DNA from 3 places in the Kineococcus aurantiacus genome. Region 1 is predicted to be linked to each of the others. Evidence: riboswitches for the same ligand, from Rfam matches in the RefSeq annotation. Region 1 holds a riboswitch; each other region holds the start of a gene.
What was found. A riboswitch is a leader RNA that binds a small molecule or an ion and turns the genes downstream of it on or off. The one in region 1 is predicted to bind S-adenosylmethionine.

Region 1 (6,702 bases):
AGCAGACGAAGGCCGCCCGCAACGGGCACGTCGTGTACCTGGACCCGGTGGCGTGGTACATCGTCTTCGGTGGTGTCGACACCACGAAGATCATGATCGACGACGTCCTGCAGGCCGCCGCCTGAGCCGGCGGTGACCCCCACCACCGTGCCCCCCACGGTTCCCGCCACGACCGTTCGCACCGGTCCGGAGTCGGTCCTCCGGCGGCGGTCCCGCCGTCGCCGGCTGGCGGCCTCGATCGCTGTGCTCTCGTTCCTCCTGACCGCGGCGAGCCTGTTCACCGGGGTGTCCGACGTCTCCCCGCTGGCTCTGTGGAACGGCGCGGACGAGGGGCGGGCGGTGTTCCTGCTCGCCGTCAGCCGGGTCCCGCGCACGCTCGCCCTGGTCCTGGCCGGCGCCTCGCTGAGCATCGCCGGCCTCATCATGCAGATGCTGGTGCGCAACAAGTTCGTCGAGCCCAGCACGACCGGCGTCACCGAGTTCGCCACCTTGGGCATGCTGACCACGATGTTCCTGTGGCCGGGCGCACCGGTGCCCGCACGGGCGGCGGTGGCGGCCGGCTGCGGCGTGTTCGGCACGTGGGTCTTCCTGCGGGTGGTGCGGGTGGTGCCGGTCCGTCAGCTCGTCCTGGTGCCCCTGGTGGGCCTCGTGCTCGGAGGAGTCGTCGGGGCGGTGACCACGTTCTTCGCCTACCGCGCCGACCTCGTGCAGTCCCTGGGGCAGTGGTCGCAGGGCAGTTTCGCCGGCATCGTGCCCGGGCGGTACGAGTTCCTCTGGATCGCCGCGGCGATGGTGGTCATCGCCTGGATCGCCGCCGACCGCTTCAGCGTCGCCGGCATGGGGGAGGCGTTCTCGACGAACCTGGGCCTGAACCACCGCCGGGTGGTGGCCGTCGGGATGGTGGTCGTGGCCGTCATCACCGCCACCGTCCTGGTCACCGCCGGCACGGTCCCCTTCCTGGGACTGGTCGTCCCGAACGTGGTCAGCCTGCTGGTCGGGGACAACGTGCGCCGGTCGCTGCCCTGGGTGGCCGCGCTGGGCGCCGCGTTCGTCCTGGGCTGCGACGTGGTCGCCCGGCTCGTGCGCTTCCCCTACGAGATCCCGCTGTCCGTCGTGGTGGGCGTCGTCGGCGCCGGGGTGTTCCTGTGGCTGCTGCTGCGCAGGGGGACCCGTGCCCACTGACACCGGCACCGGCACCGGCGCCGATCCCGGCAGCGCCGGCGCGGCGGCCGGACTCACGGACCGCACCGGGACGGCGGGCGGCAGCCGGCTGCGCCTCACCTGGTGCCGGCCGGGGGTCCGGCTGTCGGTCCTGGCCGGTGCGGTCCTGGCGCTGGTGGCGCTCTACCTGTTCACCGACGTGCCCGGCTCGTTGGCCTTCGCGCTGCGCCTGCGCGGTCTGACGGTCCTGGCGATGCTCCTGGTCGCCGTCTCGGTCGGAGTCTCGACCGTCGTGTTCCACACCATCACCCAGAACCGCGTCCTGACCCCGTCCATCCTGGGTTTCGACGCGTTCTACGCGCTGATCTCGACGTTCGTGGTCTTCTCCCTGGGGTCCGCGGCGTTCCTGGGCGCCGACGTCGTGACCCTGTGGGTCGTCCAGGTCGTCGTCATGGTCGCCTTCAGCGTGCTCCTGTTCACCTGGTTGTTCGGCGGCAAGCGCCGGTCCCTGCACCTCGTGCTGCTGGTCGGGTTGGTGCTGGGCACGTTCTTCCGCGCCTTGACCGAGTGGATGCAGCGGATGCTGGACCCGCTGGACTTCCAGGTGGTCACCGACGCGATGTTCGCCTCCCTGACCCGCCCGGACGAGACGCTGCTGGTGCTGACCGGGGTGCTGGTGCTCGTGAGCCTGGCGGTGCTTGTGCCCCTGCTGCCGGTCCTGGACGTGCTGGTCCTGGGACAGGCCAACGCCACGGGCCTGGGGGTGAACCACCGCCGTGTCGTGATGACGCTGTTCACCGTGGTCTCCACCACGGTGGCCGCCTCGACGGCCCTGGTGGGCCCGGTTCTGTTCTTCGGCCTCATCGTCGCCAACCTGGCCTACAGCGTGGCCGGGACGTTCCGGCACCGGTGGACCCTGCCGAGCGCCGTGCTGCTGGGCCTGCTGTGCCTGCTGGGCGGTCAGCTGGTCCTGGAGCGGGTGTTCTCCCTGGGAGCGACGTTGTCGACGACCATCGAGTTCGCCGGCGGGCTGTTCTTCCTCCACCTCGTCCTGCGCAAGGGAGCCCGATGATCCGCCTGCACGGTGTCACCAAGCGCTACGGGGCTCAGACGGTGCTGCACGACGTGCACCTGGAACTGGGGGCCGAGGGGGTGACCTCGCTCATCGGCCCCAACGGGGCGGGCAAGTCGACCCTGTTCGGCGTGATCAGCCGACTGGTGGCGCCCGACGCCGGGCGGGTCAGCGTCGACGGGATGGACGTCGCCTCGACCGACTCGGCCCGGCTGGCCCGCACGCTGGCGGTGCTGCGGCAGGACAACCACGTCGCGGCCCGGTTGACCGTGCAGGACCTGGTGGAGTTCGGGCGCTTCCCGCACTCCCGCGGTCGCCTCACCCGCACCGACCACGACCAGATCGAGCGTGCGCTGGCCCACCTCGAGCTGGACGGGCTGCGTGGCCGCTTCCTCGACGAGCTGTCCGGGGGCCAGCGCCAACGGGCCTTCATCGCGATGGTCCTGGCGCAGGACACCCGGTACGTGCTGCTGGACGAACCGCTGAACAACCTCGACCTGCGGCACATGGCCGAGACCATGCGCCTGGTCCGCACGATGGCCGACGACTTGGGCAAGCGGGTGGTGGTGGTCCTGCACGACGTCAACTTCGCCGCGACCTGGTCGGACCGGATCGTGGCGGTGCGGCAGGGTCGTGTCGTCGCCGATGCCGCCGCCGGGGAGGTGATGCGCCCGGACGTGCTCGAGGCCGTCTACGACGTCCCCGTCGACATCCGCCAGGTCGACGGACGACCGGTGGCGCTGTACTACCGCTGACGTCGCGGGGGGTCGTGGAGCAGTCATCGCGACGGGTGGGTGAGCGGTGGTTCCCCGAACCCGGCGTCTCCAGCGGCAGCAGACAGTGCTCGTCTGCTGCACGGGACCGCTGTTGAGCGAGGGCGCGAAAGTCTGCGTGTCGGGGCGGGCGAGGCTGTCGCTGGAGAGCGACACGTCGGAGGTGCGCGTCGAGGCCGAGCTGACCCGCCGCCTGCGTCGTGGCGGTGGGCAGACCACCGCTGCCGAGGCTGCGGTCGTGGTGGTGAGGGATCACCGGGGTGGCGTCGGGGTCACCTGGAGCCGGGGCGGGGGGCCGGCCCGAGCGTGCGGGAGGTGACGACGCCGCAGGCGTCCACGACGAGCTGCACGCTGTGGCGTCGGCGGCTCCGGGCGATGCTGAGGGCGGCCCAGAACGGCAGCCACGCCCCCAGGGTGCACACCGCGGCGAGGGCGTGCCGGCGGTGCGCGGTCGCCTCGCGGCAGGTGAGGACCGCCTGGTGCGCACTGGCGTGCTGCACCACCGCGCCGGCGGCCACGTGGTCCTGCACCGCCCGGCGCAGCGCAGCTGCCCGCTCCACGTCGCCCACCCGCTCGTCGGGGCAGGACGAGCGTGCCGGCCCGGGGTCGGGGGCGGGCGTGGTCGCTGACGACGGCGTCGTGGCAGCGGACGAGGTCGGGAGTGCGTCGGGAGTGCCCTTGGTGAGCCTCGGGCGTACGCGCAGCGACATGGCAACCCTCCGATGACTAGCTGTCTGGTGGAGCACTTGCTAACCATTTCGGGATCAGGTGTCACTGACTTGAGGGCTTCCGCCGGGCGGGTCGCGAGGAGCAGGCACGCACCGTCACGGATGAGGGTGCCCCGGTCCGGGCGGCCGACGCGGCGTCGCCGTGGCCGGTCGAGGCGACGAGCGGGCCGTGCAGGAGCAGTCCTCGCGGGCCGTCGTCGTCGCTGCTGGTGGCGCAGCCCCTGAGCATCGCGGTGGCCGGGAGCGCGAGGGCGAGCAGTGCCCACTTCGCACTCCCAGCGGATGCGCACCCGCGCAGTGCCGGTTGCGAGGGACGCGGGCGCGAGGGCTGGCCTCAGCGAGCCCGCTCGGCCGTGGGGAGGCGGAGGCAGCGTCGTGACCCTGCGTTCGCGACCGGTGCCGTTCAGAGTGGTCGAGGTCGGCACCGGTGCCGCCGCAACGGGGAAGCAGGGCGTCGGCACGGGCGCGCGGCGCGGGCGGCTCCCGTGGTCCAGGAACTCGGACGTCGACCGGTGACCACGTGGGCCCGGGCCTGCGTGAGGGGTGCGTCAGAGGTGCCACGCGCCGCTGCCCGCATGCTGTTGCCCGGCAGGACGTGCGCTCACGAGTTGAGCCGGGATCGCTCGAGGACCGGGGCGGCGCCGGAGTCGTTGACAACGAGATCTTGAGCTGGCTAGGTTCCTGCTCGGTCACGAGTCCCAGCGACGAGCCCCGGCTTGCTGGGCGGCAACCCTCCTCGTCGTGGGGTGCCCCGGGTGATGACCTGACCTGCGCCGGCGCGCGGGTAAGGACGAGCACCTGCCGCGACTCCTGCCTCCGTCGGTGCCTCGGCTACGGCACGGAGGACCCCATGGCGGCACGGCTCGACCACACGCGCTGGAGACCGGCGCACACCCGCATCGCGACGGCCTTGGGCATCGGGTGGATGCTCGACGCCTTCGAGGTGCAGATCATCGGCTCAGTCATCCCGGGCATCCAGTCGGAGTTCGGTCTGGGCGCCGACCAGGCGGTGACGATCAACGTCGTCTGGTTCTTCGGCATCGCGGTGGGTGCCCTCGGTTTCGGCTGGCTGGCTGACCGGGTGGGGCGCAAACGCCTCTTCGTCGCGACGTTGCTGGTGTACTCCCTCGCCGCGGTCGCCAGTGCCGCAGCACCCTCCTACGAGGTGTTCATGCTGTTCCGCTTCATCACCGCGCTCGGCGTCGGGGGTGAGTACTCGGCGATCACCTCGGCGATCTCGGAGTTCACCCCCGCTCGCAACCGTGGTCGCAGCAACGGCCTGGTGATGACCTTCTGGGCCCTGGGCGGGATCCTCTCCTCCCTCGTCTCGATCCTGGTGATCTCCACGTTCGGCCTGACCTGGCGGTACACGCTGTTGTTCGGTGTGGTCAGCGCCGTCTACGGTCTCCTCGCCCGGCGTCTGGTGCCTGAGTCTCCGCGCTGGCTGGCTTCGCGCGGGCGTTTGGCCGAGGCAGACGCCGTCGTCGTCGCGATCACCGGCCAGACCAGCGCCGACGGTTACGTGCTGCCCCCCTCGGGACGGCGTGGCCGAGGCGCGCTGACCGAACTGTGGAAGCACCACCGCAGCAAGCTCTTCTTCGGGATGGCTCTGGACTTCTCCGAGGCTGCCGGCTACTACGGCCTCTTCACGGCGATGAGCGTCTTCGTCTTCTCCTCCGCCTCCGGCGCTGTACCGATCTCCGACGCAGCGCTGCCCTGGTACTTCCTGGTCGCCAACGTGGGAGCGCTGGCCGGCGGTGTGCTCGTCGCGTGGGCGCTGGACGCCCTGGGCCGCCGGCCCTCGGTGGTCATCAGCTACAGCGGTGCGGCGCTGAGCATGCTCGGGTGTGCCGCGGCGGCTTCGACCGGTTCGCGTGGGCTCGTCCTGGCGTCGTTCACGGTTGCGGCGTTCTTCGCGACGTGCGCCTGGGTGTCGGCCTACCCCACGTTCTCGGAGCAGTTCCCCACCCACCTGCGTGCTACAGGGGTGGGCGCTTCGGTCGGGGTGGGGCGGATGGGCGCGGTCGTCGGGCAGGTCCTGCTGGCCGAGGTCGCAGTCGTCTTCTCCGTGACCTCCATGTTCGTGCTGCTCGCCGCGTTCTGGATGATCGGTGCGGCGGCGGGTGTGACGTGGTGGGTGAAGGGCAACGAGGCGCGGGGCGTGACGCTCGGCGACCTGGAGCTCGACCGCGCAGCCTCCACCGCCGGCGTGTGACCCGCAGCGCCCGGGCCGGACGGGACCGGCCCGGGCGCCCCCGCAGCGCAGAGCGCGTCGGCCATCCGGGCGTCGCCCGACCGTCGTCACCGACGAGGAAGAACAGCAGCGTGGGCTCGGCGACCGGGCTCCGTGCGTCGTCGAGTTCCGGTTGCGCGCGTGGGAGGCGGCCCGTGGAGACCGGCCCGGCGTGGTCGAGCCCTGTGGTCGTGGACCGCAACCTCGTCTCCGCGCAGAACTCCCGGTCCACGGCGGCTGCGGCGCAGCAGTTCCTCGCGGCGCTGAGCGTCTCCGTCGGCCGCAGGGGCTCGGTCGATCGGTACCCGTCCGCCCCTACCGAGTCCGGTGCTCCGGGCCGGGGAGCGGGTCAGGCAGATGCGGGTGCGGTCTTTCGAGTGCGCGCCACCGGTGCCCGCCGGGCCCGGGCCGGGCCGGGGGCCGGGGTCGGCTCCACGTGCGTCATGCCCGTGGTCAGGGCCTTGGCCCAGGAGGTGTTCAGCCCGTCGAGGCCGGAGGTGACGATGAGGTGGCACAACTGGCCGTAGGCGATGAAGCGCTGCACCGCCGCGTCATCGGCCCCGGAACGTTGCTGGACCAGGCGCACCACCGAGGCCAGGCCCTCCTGCAAGGCATCCCGCACCTCCGGTACGTCACAGGCGCTCTGGGCGTGGACCTGGAGCATCAGCAGGTCCTTGTCGGCGACCAAGCGGGCGTAGGCGACGCTCATCGCCTCGAGCACCTCCTCGGGGGAGG
Region 2 (6,702 bases), 800 kb from region 1:
TCGGCGCCCTGGAACCGGCCGTGGCGGCCGGTGCGCTGAGCTTCCTGGGGTTCCTGCTGCTGGCCCAGCGGCTCGTGCCCGCCCTCGTGGAGCTGGCCGGCCGCCCGTTCGCCCGGCTCGGCGGGGTCCCGGCGCAGCTGGCCGCCGGGAACTCGGTGCGCAACCCCCGCCGCACCGCGGCCACCGCGACGGCCCTGGTCATCGGGGTCACCCTGACCACCGCGATGGTCGTCGGCACGGCCTCGACGCGCTCGTCCGCCTCGGCCGGGCTGGAGGCCTCCTACCCCACCGACGTCGTCGTGCGGGCCTCCGGGCCGGTGACGCCGCAGGCCGTCGCGGCGGTGCGCGGCACCGGGCGGGTCGCGGCCGTGGCGCTCGTGCAGGACCTCGCGGTGGTCACCTCCGACGGGTCGCTGAGCCTGTCGGTGGCCGGTGTCGACCCCGCCGAGGCCGCGGGCGTCGTGCGCTCGCAGGAGCGGACCCCGCTGCCGCGCGACGGGGAGGTCGTCCTGGCGCGCACCACCGCGCAGGACGCCGGCCTCACCGACGGCGCGCGCCTGACCCTGCACCGCCAGGACGAGGCGACGGGGGCCGCCGCGGGCCCGGGGGTCGAGCTCACCGTGCGGGTCGCCGCGCGGTCCTCGGCCGGGGCGGGCGTCACCGCGGCCGACGCGCGCCGGCTGGCCCCCGGCGCCGTGGCGACGGGGATGTGGGTCCGGCTGGCCGACGGCGACCCGGACGCCCAGGCCGCCGCGACCGACGACGTCACCGAGGCCGTGACCCGGACGCTGCCGGCCGCCGAGGTGGCCGGGATCGCCTCGGTGCGCGGTGCCCTGGACCGGGTCCTGACGACGATGCTGCTCGTGGTCACGGGGCTGCTGGCCGTGGCGGTGGTCATCGCGCTGCTGGGGGTGGGGAACACGCTGGCGCTGTCGGTGGTGGAGCGCCGGCAGGAGTCGGGGCTGCTGCGGGCGCTGGGGCTGACCCGCGGGCAGCTGCGGGCGGTGCTGGCGTGGGAGGCGCTGCTGGTGGCGGGGGTCGCGGCGGTGCTCGGGGTCGTGCTGGGCACCGGTTACGGCCTGGCCGGGACGGCGTCGGTGCTCGTGCGGGAGACGCCGGTGCGGCTGAGCGTGCCGTGGGCCCAGGTCGCCGGGATCGTCGTGGTGGCCGCGGCGGCCGGGGTGCTGGCCTCGGTGCTGCCGGCCCGGCGGGCCGCGAACACCCCGCCGGTCGCCGCGATCGCCGACTGAGGGTCTGCGAGGCTGTCGGCATGGCTGTCGTGAAGATCAACGCGATCGAGGTGCCGGACGGGTCCGGCCCGGAGCTGGAACGCCGGTTCGCGCACCGGCTGGGTGCCGTGGAGGGCAGCCCGGGGTTCCTCGGGTTCGAGCTGCTGCGTCCGGTGGCGGGTGAGACCCGCTACTTCGTCTACACCCGGTGGGAGACCGAGGAGGCGTACCAGGCGTGGGCGGGCGGCGGCGCCCGCGACGCCCACGCCGGGGAGCGGCAGCGGCCGGTCGCGACGGGCGCCTCGCTGCTGGAGTTCGAGGTCGTGCTGGGCGCCGGTCCCGCCTGAGGGCGGGGCCGGCTCCCGGCTCAGAACTCGAACAGGTTGCCCCGCAGCCCCCCGCCGCCGTACCCGGACCGCAGGACGCCGCGGCGGCGCAGCACGGGCACGAGGTCGTCGAGGAAGCGGTGCAGCGTCACGGGGTGCAGGTCGCCCGAGAGCAGGAACCCGTCGTTGCCCGCGTCCTCGCCGAACTCCTCGACGAGGTCGGCGAACTCCTCCGCCGTCCCGACCAGGCCGGACCGGTCGGCCAGCCGGCCCTTGCGGGCCTTGCGGGTCAGCAGTTCCCGCAGCGGGGCGTCGGGGGTGTCCCCGCGCAGCGCGGAGATCGTCCCGAGGGAGACGTGGTCGCCGAACACCGCCGGGTCCAGCGGGCGGTCCAGCGGCAGGGCGGTCAGGTCGGTCTCCAGGTCGCTGGACCAGTGCAGCGCGACCTCGCGCAGGACGTCCTCGCCCGGGTGCGCGGAGGCCTCGACGACGCGGTCGGCCTCGGCGGCGCTCGCGACGAGCTCGGGTTTGACGACGAGCAGGACGCGCACGTCGGAGGCCTTGCGGCCCGCCAGCGCGGCCGCGTCGAGGACCCTGCGCCGGTACTCGCGGACCCGGTCGACCCGCAGGGGCGCGAGGGCCAGCTGCACGTCCGAGCGCGACCCCGCGAACCCCAGGCCCCGGGGCGACCCGCCCGGGGAGACCAGGACGGGGTCGCCCGAGGAGAACGGCAGGGCGTTCAGCGGGCCGTCGAGGCGGAAGTGCTCCCCGCGGTGGGCGAAGGCGTCGATGCGGGTGCCGTCGGCGAACCGGCCCGTGACGGGGTCGGCGACGAGCGCCTCGGGGTCCCAGCTGTGCCACAGCCGGCGGACCACGTCGATCCACTCCTCGGCGCGGTCGTAGGCGACGTCGTGCGGGACGGGGTCGAGCCCGACGTGCCGGGCGCTGCCGGTGTCGGTGACGAGGTTGATCCCGAACCGGCTGCCGGACAGGTGCTGCAGCGTCGCGGCCTGCCGGGCGGCGAGGTACGGCGGGGTGATCCCCGCGTTGACCGTCGGGACGACCCCGAGGTGGGTCGTGGCGGCGAACAGGTACGGCGCCAGCAGCAGCGGGTCGTGCTTGGGGCCGCCGTAGGCGGCGCGCACCCGCAGGTCCAGGGTCTGCGGGTTCCCCAGCGAGATCGCGTCCTCGACCACGACGAGGTCGAACCCGGCCCGTTCGAGGTCGCGGACGGCGTGGGCGTACAGGTCCGGGCGCGTCCAGTCGTCGTTCCACGCCTGGTAGTCCCGTCCCCAGCCCTGCGGGCCGAAACCCCGGGAGAAGAAGTAGCCGAAGTGCTGCAGGCGTCCCATCAGGCCGCCGCCCCCTCGCGCTCGCGGGAGGCCACGAGGGCCTGCTCCAGGTCCCCGAGCAGGTCCTCGGGTTCCTCCAGCCCGATGGACAGCCGCACCAGGCCGGGCCAGATCCCGGCGGCGAGCCGTTCGTCCTCGCTGCGGTGGGCGTGCGTGGTGCTGGCGGGGTGGATGACCAGGGAGCGGACGTCCCCGACGTGGGTCATCCGGGTGAACAGCTGCACGGCGTCGACGAACCGTTGGGCCGCAGCGCGTCCACCCTCCAGCGTCACGGACAGGACCGCCCCGGTGCCGCGCGGCAGCAGGCGGCGGGCGACGTCGTGGGAGGGGTGCCCGGGCAGCCCGGCGTGGTCGACGCCGACGACCTCGGGCCGGGCCTGCAGCCAGCGCGCGACGGTCTCGGCGGTCGCGCTCTGGCGGCCCACCCGCAGCGAGAGGGTCTCCAGCCCCTGCTGGACCAGGAAGGCGTTGAACGGCGAGATCGCCGGGCCCAGCCGGGAGGCGACGACGGAGCGGGTGTGCTCGACGTAGGCGCGCTGCGGGCCGTGGCGCTCCACCCAGCTCATCCCGGCCAGGACGTTCGCGGGGTCGGTGAGGTGGGCGAAACCGCTCCAGTCGAAACCGGTGCCGGTGACGACCGCGCCGCCCAGCGCCGAGCCGTGCCCGGCGAGGAACTTGCTCGCCGAGTGCACGACGACGTCGGCGCCGTGCTCCAGCGGCCGCAGCAGGTAGGGCGTGGCGAAGGTGTTGTCCACGACGAGCGGGACGCCGTGGCGGTGCGCGACGGCGGCCACGGCCGGGACGTCCAGGACGCTGTTCTTGGGGTTGGCGACCGACTCGGCGAAGAACGCCCGGGTCGTCGGGCGCACGAGCCGCTCCCAGTCCCCCGGCCCGGCGGCGAAGTCGACGGCGATGCCCAGGCGGGCGAAGTTGTCCAGCAGCAGCCCGCGCGAGCCCTCGTAGAGGTCGGCGGCGGCCACCACGTGGTCGCCGGCGCCGAGGATCCCCAGCAGGGCGACGGTGATCGCGGCCTGGCCGGTGCCGAGCAGGATCGCGTCGGTGCCGCCCTCCAGGACCGCCAGGCGGCGTTCGACGGCGGCCGTCGTCGGGTTGCCCATGCGGGTGTAGACGTAGCCGTCGTCCTCGCCGGCGAAGCGGGCGCGGGCGTGCTCGAAGTCGTCGAAGACGAACCCGGCGGTGAGGTGGACGGGCGTGACCCGGGAGCCGGTGACCGGGTCCGGTTCGGCGCCGGCGTGGACCTGCTGGGTGGTGAAGCCGTACGGGGCGTGCGTCATCGCGGGACCTTCCTGGGGCGGAGCGGGGTGGGGGCGGATCGGGCGGTCAGGCCCGACACGTCGTCCCGGCGCTGCGCAGGAGGTCGACGACGAGGCGTCGCGTGAGCGGTTCGATCGGCACTGCGGGTCCCTCCCCATCGGTCCTGGCGGGAGCACCTACCCCGGCGGGGCGGTTGCTGCGGCGTCGACGAGCCAGGTCTCTCGGCCGCTCTGGATGGCTCTCCCAGTGGACGGCACGGCCCCGACCCGTGTCAAGCGCTTCACCGGATCGGGCGCGGGGTAGCGTGCGCGGTCGTGATCCTCACGGCGATGGTCTTCTACCCCGGCGGCGAGCACCTCACGAGCTGGCGGCTGCCGGGTGGGCGGCCGGACGAGTACGTGAGCTTCGGGTACTACGAGCACTTCGCGCGCACCGCCGAGCGGGCGGGGTTCGCGGCCGTGTTCTACGCCGACGAGCTGTACGTGTGGGACCGGTTCGGCTCCGGCGTCGAGCACGTCGCGAACGTGCGGCCCGAGCCGTTCGGCCTGCTGGGGGCGCTGACCCGCAGCACCGAGCGGATCGGCCTGGTCGCGACCGTCTCCACGACGTACAACGAGCCGTTCCACACCGCCCGGCAGGTCGGCACCCTGGACTTCCTCAGCTCCGGGCGGGCCGGGTGGAACCTCGTGACGTCGGCCAGCGACGAGGAGGCCCGCAACTTCGGGCTGGAGCGCAACCTGGACCACGCCGCGCGCTACCGCCGCGGCGCCGAGTTCGTCGAGGTCGTGCACGGCCTGTGGGACAGCTGGGACGACGGCGCGATCCGCCCCGACGTCGCCTCGGGCCGCTACGCCGACCCGGCCGGGATGCACGTGCTGGACCACGAGGGGGAGTTCTTCCGGGTGCGGGGCCCGCTGAACCTGCCCCGCCCGCCGCAGGGCCGTCCCGTGCTGTTCCAGGCCGGGTCCTCCGAGGACGGCCGGCGGCTCGCGGGCCGGCACGCCGAGGCCGTGTTCGTGCCGGGCTCGGCCCCGCTGCCGGGCGCGCGCAGCCTCTACGAGGACTACAAGCGGCGCGCCGTGGAGAACGGCCGGGACCGCTCGCACCTGCTCGTGCTGCCGGCCCTGTCCCCCGTGCTGGGCGAGACCCCCGCGCGCGCCCTGGAGCGGCTGGAGGAGATCGAGGCGCTGACCCCGGACCGGCTCAGCCTGGACTGGCTCTCGCACCACCTGGGGGTCGACCTGTCCGACCGGCCGCTGGACGAGCGGTTCGAGTTCGACTTCAGCAGCGGGTCGAACCAGGTGCAGACGGTGTTCGAGGGGGTCCGCAAGCTCGTGGACCGCGAGCGGTTCACGCTGCGGGAGCTGTACCGGGCGATGCTGCGCCGCCGGTTCCTGCCCGGCACCCCCGAGCAGGTGGCGGACTGGATGACCGAGCGGTTCACCGGCGGCGCGGCGGACGGTTTCACCCTGGCGTTCTCCTCCCTGCCCACCGGGCTGGAGGAGTTCGCCGAGCAGGTGGTGCCGCTGCTGGTGCGACGCGGGGTGCTGGCCCCGGAACTGCCCGCGGCGACCCTGCGGGAGAACCTCGGCCTGCCCGTGCCGCCCAGCCGCTACCGGTGAGCCGCTACCGGTGAGCCGCTACCGGTGAGCCGCTACCGGTGAGCCGGGGGGCCGTTCAGGCGCCCAGCTCGGCCAGCCGCGGGACCACGGCGTCGCCGAACCGCTTGACGCTGCCGGGTTCGAAGTAGCCCCGGAACCCGCCGTGGACGTGGGTGACGCCGAGCGCGGCCCACCCGCGGGCCTGCTCGAGGAACCCCTCGACGTCGTCGGGGTCGGCGACGGCCATGACGGTCTTCTCGATCTCGTCGTAGTCGCGGCCGAGGTCCTCGCAGTGGGCCCGCAGGACGTCGAGCTTGCGGGCGATGTCGTCGCCCCCGAACAGGTTGCAGGCGTCGGCGTACTGCGCGACCAGGCGCAGCGTCTTCTTCTCCCCGCCGCCGCCGATGAGGATCGGCGGGTGCGGGCGGCGCAGCGGCTGCGGGCTGTTGAGGGTCCGGCCGAGCGCGTAGTGCCGGCCGGTGAAGGGTTCCTCGGAGTCGGACCACATCTGCCGGCAGATCCGCAGCGTCTCCTCCAGCCGCTCGAAGCGCTCGGCGGTGCCCGGGAAGGGCAGGCCCAGGCCCGTCGCCTCCTGCTCGAACCAGGCCGCCCCGATCCCCAGCCACGCCCGGCCGCCGGAGAGCACGTCGAGGGTGGTGACGAGCTTGGCCAGGAGCCCCGGTTCCCGGTACGTCACCGCGGTCACCCAGGCGAGCAGCTCGACGCGCTCGGTGCGGGCGGCCAGGAAGCCCAGCGTCGTGTACGCCTCCAGCATGGCCCGCTCGGCGTCGCCGATGGGCGGGATCTGCCACAGGTGGTCCATGACGCTGACGCTGCGGAAACCGGACTCCTCCGCCTCGCCGACGACCCGCAGGAGGTCCTCGCGCAGGGCGGCGGGGCCGCCGGGGTTGGTGAAGTC
Region 3 (6,702 bases), 3.5 Mb from region 1:
CTCTCGCGGGACCGCGAACCGGTTGTCAATCCCCCGCCCTCACAGGGCCTTGCCCGGGTTGAGCAGGCCCAGCGGGTCGAACACGGCCTTGATGCCGGCCTGCAGCTCGCGCACGCGCGGGGCGAGCTCGTCGGCCAGCCACCGCTGCTTGGCCGTGCCGATGCCGTGCTCGCCGCTGATGGTCCCGCCCAGGCGCAGCGCCGTCGCGACCACCTCGTCGGCGGCCGCCTCCAGGCGCTCGGCGGCACCGGGGACCTCGTCGGCGAACAGCAGCGGGTGGAAGTTCCCGTCCCCGGCGTGGGCCACCGCGCGCACCGAGACCCCGTGCGCCGCACCGATCCTGGTGATCTCCCGGTGGAACTGCCCGATGCGCGAGAGCGGGACCGCGACGTCCTCGCCCACGGCCAGCTCGTCCTCCAGCGGACCACGGCCGGTCCGGCGCAGCTCCCAGTGGAACTCCGCGTCGTCGCCGTGCAGGCGGCGGGTGCGCCCCCCGGCCCCGGCCAGCGCCGCCTCCACCTCGGCCGCCTCGGCCTCGGCCCCGTGCCCGTCGGTCTGCACGAGCAGCAGCGCGTCGCCGTGGGCGGCCAGGGACGTGCCCGAGTGGGCGTCGACGTCGCCCAGCGTGGGGCCGTCCAGCAGCTCGACGACGGCCGGTCGCGCCGTCCCCGCCGTGATCGCCAGCAGGCCCTGCGCGGCCGCGTCGACGGAGTCGAACCAGGCCGCGACGGTCTCCTCCCGGACCGGCCGGGGCCGCAGCCGCACGGTGATGCCCACGACGACCCCGAGCGTCCCCTCCGAGCCCGTGAACAGCCCCACGAGGTCCAGCCCGGTGACCCCCTTGATGGAGCGGTGCCCCGTCGAGACGAGGGTCCCGTCGGCCAGCACCACGTCGAGGGCCAGCACCGACTCGCGGGTGACGCCGTACTTGGCGCACCGCAACCCCCCGGCGTTGGTGGCGACGTTGCCGCCGATGCTGGAGACGCGCCAGCTCGCCGGGTCCGGGGCGTAGCGCAACCCCAGCGGCGCGAGCGCGGCGTCGAGGTCGGCGCCCAGCACGCCGGGTTCGACCCGGGCCACCTGGTCGGCGGGGGCGATCTCGAGGATCCGGTCCAGCCGCTCGGTGGACAGCACGATCCCGCCGGCCACCCCGACCGCTCCGCCCGACAACCCCGTTCCGGCCCCGCGCGGCACCACCGGCACCCGGTGCCGGGTGGCCCAGCGCAGCACCGCCTGGACGCCCTCGACGTCGGCGGGGCGGACGACGGCCAGGACCCCCGCGGGGGCGTCGACGCGGGACCGGTCCGTCACCTCGTGCGCGGCGAACCGGACGTCCACGGCACCCGGGAGCGCGGCGTCGAGCTCGGCCAGCGGGCCCGTCAGGACGTCGGGGAGCAGTTCGGTCGTCATGGGTTTCTCCGATCGGGTGGGGACCTGGAGCACCCGGGGTCGTCACGGGTGCGGTGGGGGGAACACCATCGCACACCGGGGCGGGCGGGAGATTGACGACGGCTGAGAACTCTGCCACGCTCCCACCACCATCCAGAGCGGCTGAGAGACCTGGCTCGACGACGCCGCAGCAACCTCCTTCGGGAAGGTGCTACCGCCAGGACCGATGGAGGAAACCTGATGCGGTCCCCGCTGTTCCTGACGACACGTCGCCACGTCGACCTGTTGCGCCAGTCCAGCGCGCTCCCACCCCGGCGCTGAGCCCCCACCGCGGACCGGCGACCGGCCGCGGCCAGCACCCTCCCCGCCGCGCCGGAGACACCCCGGGCGGTCCACCCCGCACGTCCGAGGAGCCACGTCCCCATGTCCAGCAGCACGTCCGGCACCGGAGCCGACAAGCACCACCCGTCCCGCCGCACGGTCTCCGCCGCCCTGGGAGCGGGAGCCGTCGGGACCCTGCTGTCCGCCTGCGGCGGCGGCGCGTCGGGCGCGGACTCCGCGTCGGGCTCCGGGAAGGCGAAGCAGGGGGGCGACATCGTCTTCCTCATCGACTCCCTCGGCGACACCTGGATCCCCGACAACAGCGCCATCTCCAGCTTCCAGGGGAACGTCTGGGGGCACGTCACCGACAAGCTCGTGTACGTCGACGGCGAGGGGGAGGTGACCCCGTGGCTGGCGGAGAAGTGGGAGCAGAACGAGAACGCCACCGAGTTCACGCTCCACCTCAAGAGCGGCGTGACGTTCTCCGACGGCACCGCCCTGGACGCCGCGGCCGTCGTGGCGAACCTCGACTACTGGGCCAAGGGCCAGGCCGACAAGGGCGTCAACCCGATCGGCCTGTTCCCCAAGACGTACCTGCAGGCCTCAGCCGCCGACGCCTCGACCGTCGTCGTCGAGTTCAGCGCCCCGACCCTGGGGTTCATCCCCACGCTGGGGTACCACGGGTCGATCCTCATCTCCCCCAAGACGATCGCCCTGCCGACCGAGGGCCAGGCCGACCTCTCCCAGGTCAGCGGCTCCGGCCCGTTCACCGTGAAGAGCTGGAAGGAGGGCGACAACGTCGTCCTCACCAAGCGCGCCGACTACGCCTGGGGACCGCAGGCCCTCGGCAAGACCGACGCCGCCACCCTCGACACCATCACGTACAAGATCGTCAAGGAGAGCTCGCTGCGCACCGCGAGCCTGCAGTCCAACCAGGCCGACGTCGTCTTCAACGCCACGCCGCAGGAGCTCGACGGCCTCAAGGGGGCCGGGTTCACCGTCGCCACGCCGCGCTACCTGGGGTTCGTCCACGGCTACCGGCTCAACGCGTCCGTCGCGCCCTTCACCGACGTCCTCGTCCGCCAGGCCTTCCAGCACGCCGTCGACCGCGACGAGATCCTCTCCACCGTCTACACCAGCGACTGGAAGAAGGCGGAGTCCTTCATCCAGTCCAACGTGCCCGAGGCGACCGACCACTCCGCCGAGTTCACCCACGACGCCGCGAAGGCAAAGGCGCTGCTGGACCAGGCCGGCTGGGTGGCCGGGGCGGACGGCAAGCGCAGCAAGGACGGCCAGCCGCTGGCGGTCACGCTGTTCCCCAACCCCTACCTCGTCACGTCGCAGGCGATCGACGAGCTCGTCGCCCAGCAGCTCGGCGCGGTCGGCTTCACCGTCGACCTGCAGACCTTCGACGTCGTGACCTACGGCCAGCGGGTCACCGGCAACAAGACCCTGTCGAACTACGAGGTGACCCGCAGCTTCATCGACGTCGGCACCGTCGCCAGCATCCTCACCAGCGCCAACAAGGGCGAGGACTGGTTCGGCCTCGGCGAGAGCGACCAGACGCTGAACCAGCTGCGCGACGACGTCGCGGGCGCGGTCGACGAGGACGCCCGCACCACCTCGGTCGACCAGCTGCAGCAGTACGTCCTGGAGCAGGGGCTGTTCATCCCGCTGGAGCAGATCGTCCAGCGCATCTACGCCTCCCGCCCCGACCTCAAGGGCGTCAGCTACAACGGGGTGGCGTACGCGAACTTCTACACCGCCCACCTCGAGGGCTGAGCCGTGCGCGGGTACCCGGGTTTCGCCGCCCGGCGCGTCGGCCAGGCCGTCGTCGTCGTCCTGCTGGCGTACGTCGCGACGTTCGTCGTCATCAGCGTGCTGCCCGGGGACCCGGTCACGAACACGCTGCGCAACCCCGAGAACGGGTTCACCGAGGACCAGATCGCGCGCATCGTCTCCTACTACGGGCTCGACCGGCCCGTGCCGGTGCAGCTGTGGGAGTCGCTGTCGCGGTTCCTCACCGGTGACCTCGGGGTGTCGCTGCGCAGCAACCGGCCGGTGTCGGAGTCGCTGCTGGAGGTGCTGCCCTCGACGCTGACCCTCGCCGGCGCAGCCCTCGTGGTCGCCGTCGTCCTGGCCGCCGCCATCGCCGTGGGCACCCAGGTCCTGCCCCGCGGCGCCGGCCAGGGCGTGCTGCGCTCGCTGCCGTCGCTGTTCCTGTCGGTGCCGAACTTCGTCATCGGCCTCGTGCTCATCCACGTGTTCGCGCTCCAGCTGAGCCTGTTCCGCATCATCGAACCCGACTCGGCGTGGGCGACGACGTTCGCGGCGGTGGCGCTGGGGATCCCCGTCTCGGCGCAGCTGGCTGAGGTGCTCATCGCCGGGCTGGACCACGAGTCGCGGCAGGAGTACGCCGCGGTGGCCCGCTCGCGCGGGCTCGGCCGGGGCCGGCTGCTGCTGCGGCACCTGCTGCGGCCCAGTTCGCTGCCCGTGGTCACGGTCCTGGCCCTGACCGTCGGGGAACTGCTGGGCGGCGCCCTCATCACCGAGACGATCTTCGGGCGCGCCGGCGTCGGCAGCCTCGTGGAGTCGTCGGTGACGACGCAGGACCTGCCCGTGCTGCAGGCCGTCGTGTCGCTGGCCGCCGTCGTGTTCGTCGTGGTGAACCTCGTCGCCGACCTCGTCTACCCCCTGCTGGACCCCCGGGTCCGCACCCCCCGCAGCACGGTCGTCCCCCGCGAGGAGCTGAGCCCGGCATGAGCGGCACCATCACGGCCACCCGGGCGCAGACCCCGGCGATCACCCGCGGCTCGGCGTTCCGCGTCCCGCCGACCGTCGTCCTGTCCTTCCTCGTGCTCGCCGTCGTCGTGGCCTGGTCGCTGGCCCCGGGCCTGTTCACCCACCAGGACCCCGTCAACGGCGTCACGGCCGACAAGCTCCTGGGTCCCAGCGCCGCGCACTGGTTCGGCACCGACCACCTGGGCCGCGACGAGTTCTCCCGCGTCGTGCACGGGACGGCCAGCTCGGTCACGAGCGCGCTCGTGGCCGTCGGCATCGGCGTCGTCGTCGGCGGGCTCGTCGGGCTGCTCGCCGGGTTCCTCGGCGGCCTCGTCGACGTGGTCCTGGCCCGCGTCGTCGACGTCCTGCTGGCCATCCCCAGCTTCCTGCTGGCCGTCATCGTCGTCAGCTCGCTGGGGTTCCAGACCATCAACGCCGCCATCGCCACCGGCGTCTCCGCCGTCGCGGTCTTCGCCCGCGTCATGCGCTCGGAGGTCCTCAAGACGCGGCGGTCGGTGTTCGTCGAGGCCTCCTTCCTGCAGGGCGGCTCGCGCACGCACGTGCTGCTGCGGCACGTGCTGCCCAACGCCTCCCGCACGGTACTGGCCCTGGCCGTGCTGCAGTTCGGCCTGTCCGTCCTCGTGATCGCCGGCCTGGCCTTCCTCGGCTACGGCGACCCGCCGCCGGCCTCCGACTGGGGCTTGCTCGTCTCGGCGGGCAAGGACTACCCGACCGCGCCGTGGCTGGTCTACGCCCCGGCGGCCGTCACCATCGCCACCGTCCTGTCCGTCAACCGCATCAGCCGCTGGCTGCGCGGCACCGACTGAGGAGATCCCGTGAGCGAACCCCTGCTGCAGGTGCAGGACCTGTCGGTGGCCTACGGCCGCACCCGGGTCGTGTCCGACGTCTCCTTCGAGATTCCCGTGGGCGGCAGCCTCGCCCTCATCGGCGAGTCCGGGTCGGGCAAGTCGACCATCGCCCGTTCCGTCCTGCGCCTGCTGCCCCGCCACCAGGCCCGCGCCTCCGGGGCCGTCCGGCTGCACGGCACCGACGTCCTGTCGATCCCCGAGCGCCGGTTCCGCCCGTTGCGCGGGCGCACCCTCGGGTTCGTCCCGCAGGACCCGGCGACCTCGCTCAACGCCGTGCGCCGCATCGGGTCCCAGGCCCAGGAGGCCGCGGCCCTCACGGGTGAGCGGGACCGTCGCGCGCGCCGTCGCGCCGTCCTGGACGTGTTCGAGCGGGTGGGCCTGCCCGACGCCGAGCGCGTCTACGACGCCTACCCGCACGAGCTGTCCGGCGGGATGCTGCAGCGCGTCCTCATCGGGCTCACCGTGCTGCCCCGACCGGACCTGCTCGTGGCCGACGAACCCACCAGCGCCCTCGACGTGACCGTCCAGCGCCGCGTCCTGGACCTGCTGACCGGGCTGCGCACCGAGCTGGGCATCGGGTTGCTGCTCATCACCCACGACCTCGCCGTCGCCGCCGAGCGCACCGACCGGATCGTCGTGCTGCGCGAGGGCCGGGTCGAGGAGGCGGGCCCGACCGCCCAGGTGTTCACCGCCCCCCGCTCGCAGTACGCCCGCGACCTGCAGGCCGACGTGCCCGCCCTCAACCCGGACCGCTACCGAGGGGACCGGGTCCCCTCGCCGGGGCCGGCCCGGCTGGAGCTGCGCGGGGTCACCAAGACGTTCGCCACGGGCACCCGCGCCCTGGACGACGTGTCGTTCTCCGTCCCCGCCGGCACCACCCACGCCCTCGTCGGGGAGTCCGGGTCCGGCAAGACGACCGCGGTGCGGGTCCTGCTGGGCCTGGAGCAGCCCGACGCCGGGCAGGTGCTGGTCGCCGGGGAGGAGGTGCAGGGGCGCTCGCACGCGCAGCTGCGCGGCACGCGCCGGCACCTGCAGCTCGTCTACCAGAACCCCTTCACGTCGCTGGACCCCACGTGGCGGCTGGACGCGCTCGTGCGCGAACCGCTGGACCGGTACGGGATCGGCGACCGCGCCGAGCGCGAGCGCCGGGTGGCGCACGCGCTGACCGCGGTGGGGCTCGCCGAGCACCTGTGGCGGCGACGGCCGACCGCGCTGTCCGGCGGGCAGCGCCAGCGCGTGGCGATCGCACGCTCGCTCGTGCTGCGCCCCGACGTCGTCGTCCTCGACGAGCCGACGTCCGCGCTCGACGTCTCGGTGCAGGCCGACATCGTGGAGGTCCTCG

Region 2: linked by a shared signal. The riboswitch ahead of BJ968_RS18850 (O-acetylhomoserine aminocarboxypropyltransferase/cysteine synthase family protein) and the one ahead of BJ968_RS22510 (MFS transporter) in region 1 are both predicted to bind S-adenosylmethionine.
Region 3: linked by a shared signal. The riboswitch ahead of BJ968_RS27155 (putative leader peptide) and the one ahead of BJ968_RS22510 (MFS transporter) in region 1 are both predicted to bind S-adenosylmethionine.

The regions. Positions count from the first base shown of each region.
Region 1 covers NZ_JACCBB010000001.1:4,729,955-4,736,656, forward strand. The annotation lists gene BJ968_RS22485 (siderophore ABC transporter substrate-binding protein) at 1-125, shown strand, start outside; gene BJ968_RS22490 (iron chelate uptake ABC transporter family permease subunit) at 244-1,182, shown strand; gene BJ968_RS22495 (iron chelate uptake ABC transporter family permease subunit) at 1,172-2,233, shown strand; gene BJ968_RS22500 (iron ABC transporter ATP-binding protein) at 2,230-2,988, shown strand; gene BJ968_RS22505 (hypothetical protein) at 3,279-3,575, opposite strand; SAM riboswitch class IV at 4,422-4,531, shown strand; gene BJ968_RS22510 (MFS transporter) at 4,585-5,949, shown strand; gene BJ968_RS22515 (TetR family transcriptional regulator) at 6,317-6,702, opposite strand, start outside.
Region 2 covers NZ_JACCBB010000001.1:3,929,752-3,936,453, reverse strand. The annotation lists gene BJ968_RS18865 (FtsX-like permease family protein) at 1-1,250, shown strand, start outside; gene BJ968_RS18860 (antibiotic biosynthesis monooxygenase family protein) at 1,271-1,576, shown strand; gene BJ968_RS18855 (LLM class flavin-dependent oxidoreductase) at 1,597-2,907, opposite strand; gene BJ968_RS18850 (O-acetylhomoserine aminocarboxypropyltransferase/cysteine synthase family protein) at 2,907-4,202, opposite strand; SAM riboswitch class I at 4,334-4,423, opposite strand; gene BJ968_RS18845 (NtaA/DmoA family FMN-dependent monooxygenase) at 4,497-5,804, shown strand; gene BJ968_RS18840 (TIGR03560 family F420-dependent LLM class oxidoreductase) at 5,860-6,702, opposite strand, start outside.
Region 3 covers NZ_JACCBB010000001.1:1,251,270-1,257,971, forward strand. The annotation lists gene BJ968_RS05970 (FAD-binding oxidoreductase) at 40-1,410, opposite strand; SAM riboswitch class I at 1,536-1,622, shown strand; gene BJ968_RS27155 (putative leader peptide) at 1,630-1,710, shown strand; gene BJ968_RS05975 (ABC transporter substrate-binding protein) at 1,813-3,492, shown strand; gene BJ968_RS26380 (ABC transporter permease subunit) at 3,496-4,473, shown strand; gene BJ968_RS05985 (ABC transporter permease) at 4,470-5,318, shown strand; gene BJ968_RS05990 (dipeptide ABC transporter ATP-binding protein) at 5,328-6,702, shown strand, end outside.